DNA from 4 places in the Lysinibacillus sp. NPDC056959 genome. Region 3 is predicted to be linked to each of the others. Evidence: riboswitches for the same ligand, from Rfam matches in the RefSeq annotation. Region 3 holds a riboswitch; each other region holds the start of a gene.
The links. A riboswitch is a leader RNA that binds a small molecule or an ion and turns the genes downstream of it on or off. The one in region 3 is predicted to bind S-adenosylmethionine.
Positions count from the first base shown of each region.

Region 1: another riboswitch for S-adenosylmethionine. It lies ahead of metA (homoserine O-acetyltransferase MetA); the one in region 3 lies ahead of ACFTQ7_RS10715 (cyclase family protein).
Region 2: another riboswitch for S-adenosylmethionine. It lies ahead of metK (methionine adenosyltransferase); the one in region 3 lies ahead of ACFTQ7_RS10715 (cyclase family protein).
Region 4: another riboswitch for S-adenosylmethionine. It lies ahead of ACFTQ7_RS17335 (Na+/H+ antiporter NhaC family protein); the one in region 3 lies ahead of ACFTQ7_RS10715 (cyclase family protein).

Region 1 is NZ_JBHURE010000005.1:75,199-78,380, reverse strand. Features, by position in the region: gene ACFTQ7_RS08170 (TrmB family transcriptional regulator) at 1-302, shown strand, start outside; gene ACFTQ7_RS08165 (nucleotide excision repair endonuclease) at 382-753, opposite strand; SAM riboswitch class I at 948-1,058, shown strand; gene metA (homoserine O-acetyltransferase MetA) at 1,212-2,147, shown strand; gene ACFTQ7_RS08155 (GerAB/ArcD/ProY family transporter) at 2,280-3,182, opposite strand, start outside.
Region 2 is NZ_JBHURE010000020.1:62,084-65,265, forward strand. Features, by position in the region: gene ACFTQ7_RS18905 (gamma carbonic anhydrase) at 1-129, shown strand, start outside; gene metK (methionine adenosyltransferase) at 561-1,757, opposite strand; SAM riboswitch class I at 2,057-2,174, opposite strand; gene pckA (phosphoenolpyruvate carboxykinase (ATP)) at 2,971-3,182, shown strand, end outside.
Region 3 is NZ_JBHURE010000007.1:60,331-63,512, forward strand. Features, by position in the region: gene ACFTQ7_RS10710 (Cof-type HAD-IIB family hydrolase) at 125-898, shown strand; gene ACFTQ7_RS10715 (cyclase family protein) at 1,022-1,759, opposite strand; SAM riboswitch class I at 1,859-1,963, opposite strand; gene ACFTQ7_RS10720 (YuzC family spore coat inner layer protein) at 2,114-2,521, opposite strand; gene ACFTQ7_RS10725 (SMI1/KNR4 family protein) at 2,677-3,182, shown strand, end outside.
Region 4 is NZ_JBHURE010000017.1:6,325-9,506, forward strand. Features, by position in the region: gene ACFTQ7_RS17330 (branched-chain amino acid transport system II carrier protein) at 1-25, shown strand, start outside; gene ACFTQ7_RS17335 (Na+/H+ antiporter NhaC family protein) at 294-1,577, opposite strand; SAM riboswitch class I at 1,683-1,790, opposite strand; gene ACFTQ7_RS17340 (DUF2075 domain-containing protein) at 2,022-3,182, shown strand, end outside.

The DNA.
Region 1 (3,182 bases), on a different contig from region 3:
ATGGCATTACATTGTATGTGGATGAAAATGTTGCATCGATTGACCAGCATCGCATTACTCAATATACGAGGAATGCTGCTACGCCCCATTGGTTTATACTGTCTATAGATGGTCAAGAGATGATTTATGGTCACTCACCGTCCAATCAAGAAACGGCTTTTATAACAAATGACCCAGTGCATATTTATTTATTAGAGGATTATATATGGCATGACGTGCTTGTCAATCGACTGTTAAAGCGCGATGATACGGAGCTTGGGGAATGGATTACAAAAGAACGTAAAGCCTTTTTCGTAGAGTGAAAATAATAAAAGAATCTACAAGCCATCATGTACAGATGGCTTGTAGATTCTTATTTTATGTTATATAAGATCTTTTATCTTAATAAAAAACTTTATCAACATTGTATTTAGCGCGGAATGTATTAACCGCGTATGTTTCGTAAATTTCACGTTCCATTGGATCATCTACTTCGTACACTTCAATTTTGAAAACTTCATCACGATGATTTTTCATCGGTGACACATTGTCTTCGAAATGCTTTTTAATACGTTGACGAATCTTACGTGCTTTACCGACAAATAATAGTTCATTCTGTTCATTGTAGAATAAGAAAATGCCGCCATTTTCACGTGTGATTTTATGGAAATCAATAAAACCGAAATACGGTGTGATTGGTACATCACCTGGCTTTACATCTTGTTCGCGTTGGCGAATTACTAAATCTGGTTTTGGAAATTCAATTTTAATCAAACTATTCACGTTCCTCTCTGTTACTAAAGGTATATGTTAACATAATTACAGCTTGTTTACCATAAAATATATGGACTTAGCTTCAATATTAGTTTTAAACAAATTACATAATGACATGCATGGTCAATAACGAAATATTCTATGTATTGTTGATATTCTTAATTGTTCATGTTACAATTCATTTTAATTAAATAATCTTATCATGAGAAGTTGAGGGATTTGGCCCGATGACGCTTCAGCAACCTCTAACAAAAGTTAGAAAGGTGCTAATTCCAGCAAAGGATTTGTCCTTTGAGAGATAAGAGTGAACGTGGTAAACATCCTTCTCATTCTATCTCAAATGGAATGAGAGGGATTTTTTAATTTCATCGAAAAAAAGACTTTACGCAAGGCCTGTGTATGGAGACTAAGGCCAATAATGGGTTAACAGAGAGAAATATAAGAGAGGGGAATGCAAGATGCCAATTAATATTCCAAAAAACTTACCAGCTGGAGAACATTTACGTGAGGAAAAAATCTTCGTAATGGAAGAGGATAGAGCGAAAACTCAACAAATTCGTCCGTTAAATATCTTAATCTTTAATTTAATGCCAGAAAAAGAAAAAACAGAGCTGCAATTACTACGTTTATTAGGGAATACCCCGTTACAAGTGAATATTACATTTTTGAATACTGCTACTCATGAATCGAAAAATGTTAGTAAATCACATTTACAATTATTTTATACGACGTTCGATCAAATTCGTCATCGTCGCTATGATGGCATGATTATTACGGGGGCACCAGTAGAAAAAATGCCGTTTGAAGAAGTGAACTACTGGCAGGAAATTTCAGAAATTATGGACTGGTCCAAAACAAACGTAACATCGGTTCTACATATATGTTGGGGTGCTCAGGCAGCGTTATACCATCATTACGGTATTGGCAAAATTGGGCTTTCTGCTAAATGCTCAGGTGTATATTCTCATGTTATCACGGATTTAACAGTGGATTTAGTACGCGGCTTTAGTGATTTGTTTACGGCACCACATTCGCGTTATACGTCTGTATCGATTGATGAAGTACGCAACCACCCTGATTTACGATTGCTCTCTTATTCAGAAGATGCTGGTGTTTTCATTGTGCAATCTAAAGACAATAAAAATATTATGATTACTGGTCACCTTGAATATGATGCAACCACTTTAGCGGATGAATATAGTCGTGATGTTGCGAAAGGATTAGATATTGAGGTACCAGTGAATTACTTCCCAAATGATGATCCAGCGAATGAACCGATTAATACGTGGCGTGCTCATACACATTTGTTATTCTCGAACTGGTTGAACTACTATGTTTATCAAGAAACACCATACGAATGGGATTTTGTTGATCAAATTGAATATCATATTTAGTGCTATAGAAAAATGATGACCTTGATATTATAGGGTCATCATTTTTTACTTTTCTCATTTCCGTTCCAGCAGGGCACCCTCCTGAGGGCGTCCGATGAGCCGCTTCACTTTTGGTGATGAACAATACTGCTGTTAATTGTCTGGCGATTTTTTATTCTTATCACTGTTTGGCGTATTTCCGGTATCGCTATCATTCTGTGTAGAATTTCCGGTATCGTTTTCACTTTTACTTTGTGTAGTATTTCCGGCATTATTATTACTTGCACTTTGAGCAGCATTCCCACCATTGCTGTTACTATCACTTTGAGTAGAACTATCGATATTGCTACTATTTGCACTTTGAGCAGAATTATCGTTATTGCTACTACCTGCACTATGAGAAGCATTCCCGCCATTGCTACTACTATCACTCTGTGTAGTATCTCCGTTATTACTATCATTTTGATTTTGCGTACTACTATTACATTGCGTATTATCTCCTTGATTACCATTGATTTTTCGAATCTTCGCGACTATTAATAATAGTAATGGTAATAAAATCATTAAAATGAAGGAGAATATAGGCCATATATCTCTATTGTAAATATTGGAATGAATGATATTTGGATGAACAATTTGTGAAATTCCAAGGATAATCATGCCGAGTGGAAAAATGAGAGGGCGATGATTTTTAATTTTAAATATTTGTGCGATACCGATAACCGAAGCATAAAAATACATAAAAGTCCTAATATAAATTGATATAATCCACATGGCTGCCATAATAACTTCAATACGCTGCAAAAAATTCCCGATTGAAATTCTTTGAGCTAATGCATAGCTAGGAAATGTCCTAGATGCTGTATTTACAGGACCTAGGACAAGGATAGACAGTGCGATAATCGTAATTAAGGCAATCCCTCCAATAATTGTGCCAATGTAATAACCTTTTTGTGCAGATTTTTGTACGTTAACTGTGGAAGGGAAAATCATTAATAATACAGCAAGCGGGAATGAAAAAAGACTTATAAATCGAATCATACTAAAGAATAATGA
Region 2 (3,182 bases), on a different contig from region 3:
GCATTAGGGCGTCCCGCAAAAGTTGTAAGAGAATTAAATGATGAAGATAAAGAAGATATGGAACGCATCATACATGAATATGTAGAAAAAGGCCAATACTATAAATCTCTTCAACCAAAGAATAAATAGTTATTTCAACTAAATCAAAGCAGCTCCACGTTGCTTAGACAACCGATCCCCACGTGATTATATATGGCGCTTATTTTTTTGATCAATTATGCCTCGGCATAATTGCGTCCGGAATCGGCTTTGTGCTTAGGCCTGCGTGAGGGCCGACACGATGTCGGTCATTTCGGTAATGCCACAGGACATGGCCCTTTTACCGATGTAGGTCAGTTAGTCGTTATCGCATGAATGCGATGGTTTTAGGCTAACATCCCCTAAGCACTCCTTTCTGATTCCGTGACATCCACCGGGGGCTTTAACTTCTTTCAGCGGGTGTTTAGACACCCGCTGAAAGAAGTTAAAAACAACGAAAGGGGCAATAGCATGTTAAGCCCCTTTCTGTAATAGTATCTTAAAATATTTGTCCAACCACTTTATTACTTTAGCTGAATAGTTTATAAACCTGCTTTTTCTTTTAATGCGTCTGCTTTGTCCGTTTGTTCCCAAGGTACATTTAAGTCTGTACGACCGAAGTGACCATATGCTGCAGTTTGCTTATAAATTGGGCGACGAAGGTTAAGCATTTTAATAATCCCTGCTGGGCGTAGGTCAAATAGCTCGCGTACCCATTTTACAATTTCACTTTCCGTAACTTTTCCTGTCCCGAATGTATCAACAGCAATAGATACAGGTTGAGCAACACCAATCGCATAAGCTAGTTGTACTTCAGCTCGATCTGCTAAACCAGCTGCTACGATATTTTTTGCCACATAGCGGGCTGCATATGCCGCTGAACGGTCTACCTTAGTTGCATCCTTACCAGAGAAAGCACCACCACCATGACGGGCATAGCCACCGTATGTATCAACGATGATTTTACGTCCAGTTAGGCCAGCATCTCCTTTTGGACCACCAATTACGAATCGGCCAGTTGGGTTGATGAAATATTTAGTCTCGGCATCTAATAATTCACTCGGAACAACTGGAGCAATAACGAATTCTTTTAAGTCTGCTTGAATTTGCTCAAGTGTAGCTTCTTCGTCATGCTGTGTAGAAATGACAATCGTATCAACTCGCACTGGTACATTGTTTTCATCATACTCAATTGTTACTTGTGTTTTTCCGTCTGGACGTAAATAACCTAGTTCACCAGATTTACGTACTTCCGTTAAACGACGAGCCAATTTATGCGCTAAACTAATTGGTAACGGCATAAGCTCTGGTGTTTCGTTACATGCATAACCGAACATTAAGCCTTGGTCACCTGCGCCAATTGCTTCAATGTCAGCGTCTGTCATAGAGCCTTCACGTGCCTCTAATGCTTGGTCAACACCTTGAGCAATATCAGGTGATTGTTCACCAATAGCAACAAGTACTGCTAGATTTTCAGCATCAAAGCCATATTTCCCACGTGTATAACCGATTTCTGCTACAGTATCACGAACGATACCTTTAATGTCTACATAAGTAGACGTAGTAATTTCTCCTGCTACTAATACTAAACCAGTAGTTACTGTTGTTTCACACGCTACACGTGCGTTTGGATCTTCTGCTAAAATAGCATCTAAAATGGCATCCGAGATTTGATCACAAATTTTGTCTGGATGTCCTTCTGTTACACTTTCTGATGTAAACAGTCGACGTTTTGTCATTTGGTTTTCCTCCAATTACTTTTACAAATAATATTTGCGAATTAATACGGTACTCATTACCCATGTCAAGCCCGCTCCTATAGATTGAACTCTAAAGCAGTTGTTGCTGTCGCTACGTTTACACTACGTTTCCGCACAAAAAACAACTACTGCTTTTAACACGAGGTTTTCGAAAGATCCGTCATTATAATAAGGAAAGGACTATATACTTACCTTTACATTCGTTTTTAACAATAAAAAAATCCTTTTCTCACGCTTACTTAACATGAGGAAAGGAATAATGACTTCGTAACCTTTCACTCTTATCGTTCAAGGGGTTTCCCTTGCATCAGGTTGGCACCAGCGCATGTCGTGAAATAGTTCATGCAGGTTGCCGGGTTTCACAGGGCCTGACCCTCCACCAGCTCGGGATAAGAGTATCCGTTCAATATCTCATAATACGGAAAAGGTCGAACGTTGTCAAATATTTTTAACTTCTTTCAGCGAGTGCCCAAACACCCGCTAAAATAGGGAAACTCAGTGTAAGAACGCCACGTCCTGTAGCATTACCGAAAGCGAAAATCATGTCGGCTCTCGTGCTGTCGCAAAGACAAAAACACATTGCTGTCACTACGTTAACACTGCGCTTTCGCAAAATAACGTCTCCAGGCATAAGCACAAAACCGATTCCGGACGCTTTGTTTATCTATAGCGAAAGCAAAGCGTTAGCTACAGTTATACCATTATTATGAAACTCATTTGTATTATCCTGTAAATTCAAACAAAATAATCCCTACTCTCCACCTCACATCATGTGTTAACATATGTGTAACCCTTTACAGCACATTTTGTAGTGAAAGCAAAGCGTCAGCTACGGAACATGTGGTGGATGAAAATGATTGTAGCCCCTTTTCAATTGAAGACAAGCTCCAACTAATAAAAACAAGCTGAAAACTTCACATCCTGTGCGAACCTCATATAAGCCAAAAGCTTCTAGAACACAATTTTGCTGTGTCGAAAGTGATTGACTGATCACTTATAATAGATAGGGTAAAAAGCATTATCAAAACGAATCAATTTACTTTTTGTCGTTTTCTTGAAAAGTAATAAAATCTGAAAAATAATTTCTGAATTAGTATAGATTATTTAAGCAATTGTGTTATACTATTTTTGAAATTAAGAAAATCTCCCTCAGACTCAAGGGAATACTATAAAAAAGGATGGTATTTAATCGATGAATTCAGTAGAAATTGCAAACGAACTGAAGGAATTATTAAGCGGCAGTAACATTAATGTTCAACTTTCAGTACCACAATTAGCTGAAAAAGCTACTTCTCGTGGTGAAGCTATGTTAACAGTAGATGGCGCAGTTCGTGCAGAAACTGGCAAATACACTGGTCGTTCACCTAAAGATAAATATACGGTAGAAGAAGAGAGCACAAAAGA
Region 3 (3,182 bases):
GAGTTGGATGTTGGCCAATAAGAGGAGTCATACAACGCTTGCCTGTAGTGAAAATTAGCCATTTAATTATAGATTTATCATCAATGCACCTGGTGAAAATATACAAAATGAAAAGGAGAGAACAATGGATTATAAAATTGTATTTTTTGACGTAGATGGAACGCTTGTTAATTATGAAGATGGTCGTATGCAAGAAAGTACAAGGAACGCTATTCAACAATTAAAGGATAAAGGAATTCATATTGTAGCTGCTACAGGAAGACCTTTATCAATGTGCCAGGATTTAAGAAATGTAGGAATAGAGACGTTTATTACAGCTAATGGTGCATATGTTAAGCACCAAGATCAAGTCATACATAAAATACCGGTCGCCAAAGAAGTGGTCCAAGTAGTGAAGGCTTTTGCTGATGAAAATAAACAAAGTCTATCGTTTTTCACAGAAACATTATCAATGAATAACGTCCAAGAAAAAAAGACATTAAAAGCTATGAAAGAAACATTATCTTTGCGGGAGTTTCCCGTTATCAATGAAGATATTGTAACGCAAGAAGTGTATTTAATGTGTTTATATGTTGATGAGGATATTGAGAAAAAGTATACCTCTACATTTCCTCATTTATTATTTAAAAGGTGGCATCCTTACATTACAAATATTTTGCAACAGGATATTTCTAAGTCTATTGCTGTTCAAGCTGTACTAGAATATTTCGACTTGAGTACAGAAGAAGCACTTGCTTTTGGGGATGGAGATAATGATATCGACATGCTAGAGAAGGTCGGCTTTGGTATTGCAATGGGTAATGGTAGTGAAGCATTAAAAAATGTCGCTAATTTTGTAACAAAGAAATCAACAGAAGATGGTATTGATTATGCTCTTCGTGAGCTAAAAATCATTTAATGGAAAAAATCGTATTAAGTTCATAGCTCTCATGTTGATCGTGTTTCTAAAAAGGAAAAAAATCTAAATAAATGATTAAGAAAGGTCTGGTTCAATATGTATTGAATCAGACCTGTTGCTATATTAAGGCAATATAGCAAATGAGCGGACAGGGAATCCAGATGCTTTTTCAGGCTTTGCCACAATATTGAATATAACGGCGCCTTTTGGAGGTAGCTTATCCAAATTTGTCATAAGCTCAATTTGATAAGTATCTTGCTCAAGCACAAAATATTCGCCATCTAACTTACCGTTTTTACGAAAATCTGTTGCTGAATCCGTATCAAAAGTTTCGTGGCCAATCGCACTTACTTTTCGTTTGTTGAATAAAAATTGCAACGCTTCTAATCCCCAGCCAGGAATATGATTATTGCCATCAGCATCTTTGTTGCTGAAAGCCTCTTTATCTGGCCAACGTTTACTCCAATCGGTGCGTAGCGCAACGAAGGTACCTTCTTCAATTTCTCCATATTCAGCTTCAAAGTTAATAATATCTTGAACGCTTAACGTGTAGTCGTTGTTAATTTCAGCTTCCTTCGATTTATCAATAACGATGAGTGGGAGTACTAGTTCTTTTAGCTCCAATTCCTCTAAATAGCGTGTTTCTCTCACGAAATGGATTGGTGGGTCGATATGTGTTCCGTATTGCCCAGGGAAAGTGAATTGTTGTGCAAAGAAGCCATCATCATGCGAAAATAATGTTTCAAATTTTGCATCATCAAACATAAAGAAATGAGGAGAGTTTGGACCGAATGTATGTGTTAAATCAACCCATTCTTTTGATTTTAATAGTTGTATTGCTTGTAAAAGTTCGTTTGTCATTATAGTTCCCTGCTTTCTGTTAATTATTTTGAATGCAACAATAAAAAAGAGCCCTCCTTGTAGAAGAGGACTCTTGTGCAGAAGCAAATGCAGTAAGTCTTCTCATCTTCAAGGCTAAATTTTGCCATTTGGAATTAGCACCATACCTATAGGCTGGTTGCTGAGACTTCATAGGGCCAATCCCTCCGTCTCTCTTGATAAGAAAATAAAATATAAGAATTTTCGGAAATAAAATTTATGAATACTTTAGCATATTTATATATAGTTTACAAGTTCAGTAGGGATACGTGGTTATAATTCATAAAGAAGATGCTAAAGGCAAAAAAAAGAGGCCCTCTTCAAAGGACCAACTTTTCACCAACCCAAAATTAGTGTTAGCTTACAACAGCCGCTATCAGTAAATAGTATACGAAATCCATCTGGTGTATAGGTAGTATCGAATTTTACCGTAATGCCTGTTGACGCAATTAACTTTTCAACTTCTGTTTTATTTGATTGTTGTGCTGCGTTCATAAGATCATGTGCAAATTGCTCTGATTCATCAATTTTATCCGTAAGTAATTGTGCTTGCTGCATAATAACTTTGATTCGTTTCGCAGAAGTCTTTAATTTTACTGTATTGATGGATGGAAATGGACCTCTATTCGTTGGGTCAGGCATTGCTAGATGTTTAGAAGGTAGTTGAGTAGTTGGTTGATTTGCCATTACCCATGCCGGATAATAATTAGGATAGACAAAATACGGATAAGGATTGTAATACACTAAATTCCTCCTATCCTATAGTTGATACATTATCTTATGTACAACAGAGACTTTAGGTGTTAATGGCCGTGCTTTGAAAAGCTTGAGCGAAAAGGACCTCAGTTCAACGGCTTAAATCCCGATCAATTTATTCTTCTTCAAAAGGAGTTATTAAAATGGATATTCGTGCATACATAAAAAATGGTTTTGAAATTTACTATGAACGTTATAATCAGGTGTCTGAAGATGGATTTTGTAGATGGATGTGCCCGGATGTACCTGAAGAAATGAAGGTAGTTGATATCGATGCAGAGTGGTCTGTGTGGAGAATGATTCCTTCCACCGTAACGGAGGGAGATATTCAAACGTTAGAAAAAGAGTTCGGACTTAATTTTCCCGAATGGTATAAAGCTTTTATTTCAACGTATCATCATTATTTTGGTGTAATACCTGACCAAAGTATTGAGGATCCTTTAAATAATGTAAGAGATATGTTTAATCCATCATTATGCAGTTTAGGATATCTTCCATTTTCGTGGGATACAGAGTATGGAAAAATAATTTGTATTGATTTAAATAATAATGCTGATGAAGAAAGTTGTGCCATATATGAAATTGAACATGAAATTTTATTTGAAGATGATGCCGATATTCTATTGTCATTAGACTATCTGTATCCAAA
Region 4 (3,182 bases), on a different contig from region 3:
AAGTGGTAGTGGTATATCGAATTAAGTAAAACAATCGTATTATAATACTTTCATTTTGAATGTGCCTTTTTTCTTAAAGAGGCACATTTTTAATCGAGACTTTAAATCGGTATTTGGTTCTACAAAAATACGGGTTAATAATAATTTTTTGTTATTAGTGAAAGTAAGAGATGCTTGGATGGTGGCGAACTTCTAAATAGCATCAAATAAAAAAATCCAATCGTTTTGATAATCTTTTGTCAAAACGATTGGATTATAGTTAAAGCTACACTTGCCACTTTATAGTGATGAAGTTAAGCTTTCTTTGGTTTCGGATATCCGATTAGAATAGCGATAATTCCGCAAATTCCTATAAGGATTGGATAGAAAGAATATTGCAACATGCTCACGGGCGATATTCCAGCTACGCTTGCGGCTGCCAGGAATTGAGCACCGTATGGCAGAAGACCTTGGGCCGTACAGGAGAAAATATCTAATATACTTGCGGACTTTCTCGGCTCAATCCCATACTGATTTGCAATATTTTTTGCAAGTGGACCAGCAATTAAAATAGCGATTGTATTATTGGCCGTAGATAAATTTGTTAGGCCAACAAGACCGGCAATCCCAAATTCAGCACCTTTTTTCGATTTAATTCTTCGAGTCGCAAGGTGAAGCAGGAAGTCAATTCCTCCATTAAGTTTAATAATCTCCACCATTCCAGCTATTAAGATAGCTAGAAATGCCATTTCATACATACCTGACATTCCTTCGCCAATCTTTTGAAAAAGGTCCATTAAATGATAGCTGCCATCCGCTAAGCCAACAGCCCCAGCCAGAACAATCCCAAAGGCAAGAACAAGGAAAACATTCATGCCAATTAGCGCAAAAATAATAACCAACACATAGGGAACAATTTTCACCCAACTATAGCTTAAATGCTCTACTTGTACAGTCGTTTCACCCATTGTGATAATCCCTAAAATAATGCTCGTTACAATCGCTGCCGGCAACACAATCCAAAAATTCACCTTAAATTTATCTTTCATTTGTGCGCCTTGTGAACGAACGGCAGTAATCGTTGTATCTGAAATAAAGGATAAATTATCACCAAACATCGAACCGCCAACAATCGCTGCCATTACTAAAGCCATTGAAAAGTCGGTATGCTCGCTGATTCCAACTCCAATTGGTGCCAGTGCAACAATTGTTCCTACCGATGTACCCATTGAAAGGGAGATAAAGCAGGCAATGATGAACAAGCCTACGACAAGTAGGTTTTGCGGGATGACCGACAAAGCAAAGTTAACAGTGGAGTCCACTGCCCCCATGCCTTTTGCTACCTCTGAAAAGGCGCCAGCTAATAGAAAAATAACAACCATCAGCATGACATTTAAATTTCCTGCGCCTTTACAAAAAATATCAACCTTGTTCGAAAATGATTCTTTTCGATTCATCGCCAGAGCCACAGCGCCCGCAATGGCAATTGCTACAATGACAGGGAAGGCATAGAAATCACCTGTAATAACCCCTGAACCAATAAATAAAACTAAAAAAACAACAAATGGGATCAACGCCCATGGATTCTCTTTCTTCATTGTTCTACCTCCAAAAATTAAAAATGGATACGTCTTTGTCCATTTTCCTCTAAAAAAAGACCTCTTCTTGAAAACAAGAAGAGGTCTTATATCTATAAAACACTCCTCTTATCTATCAAGCCATTGCTTGCTGGATTTGGCACAGTAACTTAAATACAAAGTTCCGCTGCCGAGATTTCATAGGGCCAGTCCCTCCATCTCTCTTGATAAGAAGAAAAACATATTATTTTTTGCACATTAATGAAATAGTATAATAAAACATCTATATTTGCAACATTTTTTAATTAAACATTATTTCAAAGTAAAAGGAAATACAGTCCGCACTGAAATAGGGCTATTCAATCATATTACTAATACGCAGATTCTGATTTAACAGCAAAACAAACTAGTTTCAATAATATGCTAAAATAAGTTTATCTATATCGTAAGTAAGGTGGCATTTAGATGAATACAGTTGAAATTAATACATGGCCATTTAATGAAAAAAGTTTAAAAAGTATCAATAACAAAGAGAGCTATTTAAATTATCCAGTCATTTATCTTTTAAAGGATCAAAAAGAGGCTTATATTGGGGAAACAGTAGCTTTCAAAAATCGAATGCGTGCACATTTAAAAACAAAGGAACGTCAGAAGTTAGATGAGATGCATTTAATCCATTATGAGGAGTTTAATCGTTCGGCTACGTTTCATTTAGAGACGAAGCTTATTAATTATTTTCTGGGAGACCAAAAATATAAGCTACAAAATAAGAGCCAAACGGTAAATAATATTTCACATAATTACTTCAATAAAAAGTTTTATGACCGTGATATTTTTAAAGAAATTTGGGAACGTCTAGTAGATCAAGGGATTGTTAATAATGAACAGCATGTAATTGAAAACCGTGATGTTTTTAAGCTTTCACCTTTTAAGGAATTGTCAGTTGAACAATTAGAATTAAAGGAAAAAGTTATTGAAATTTGCGAGCAAAATATTTTTCGTACAGAAGAAGATAAATCATTTTTATTCTTGATTCAAGGTGAAGCGGGGACAGGTAAAAGTGTGGTGCTAAGTTCTATATTTAATTCTATACAGGAACTGTCTTCAGATGTTACATCACATTTATGTGGTTCAGAAAATTATTTAGTTGTTAATCATGATGAAATGCTCAAAACATATAAAAGTATAGCTTCTAAATTAAAGTTTTTAAAAGCTAAAAATTTTGATAGACCTACACCTTTAATTAATCGTCTAAAAAAATCAGGCGAAAAGGCTGACATTATTTTGGTAGATGAAGGACATTTATTGTTAACTAGGCCAGACACATATAATAATTTTACAGACAATAATCAGCTTGAAGAGCTTATGAAGTTGGCGGAAATCGTTGTAGTTGTTTATGATGAAAGCCAAGTATTGAAACTTAAAAGCTTTTGGAAGGAAGCTATTTTGGAAGCTTTATTGCATCAAAGTGATTATGAAAAATACGAACTCAAAAATCAATTCCGTATGAGAGCAAACGAAGAGGTAATTGAATGGATTGATCATTTTAAAAACAAAAAGATTTCTCCTATTCCTAACGATAAAGAATATGAGTTGACGATATTCGATTCTTTACAAAAAATGCAT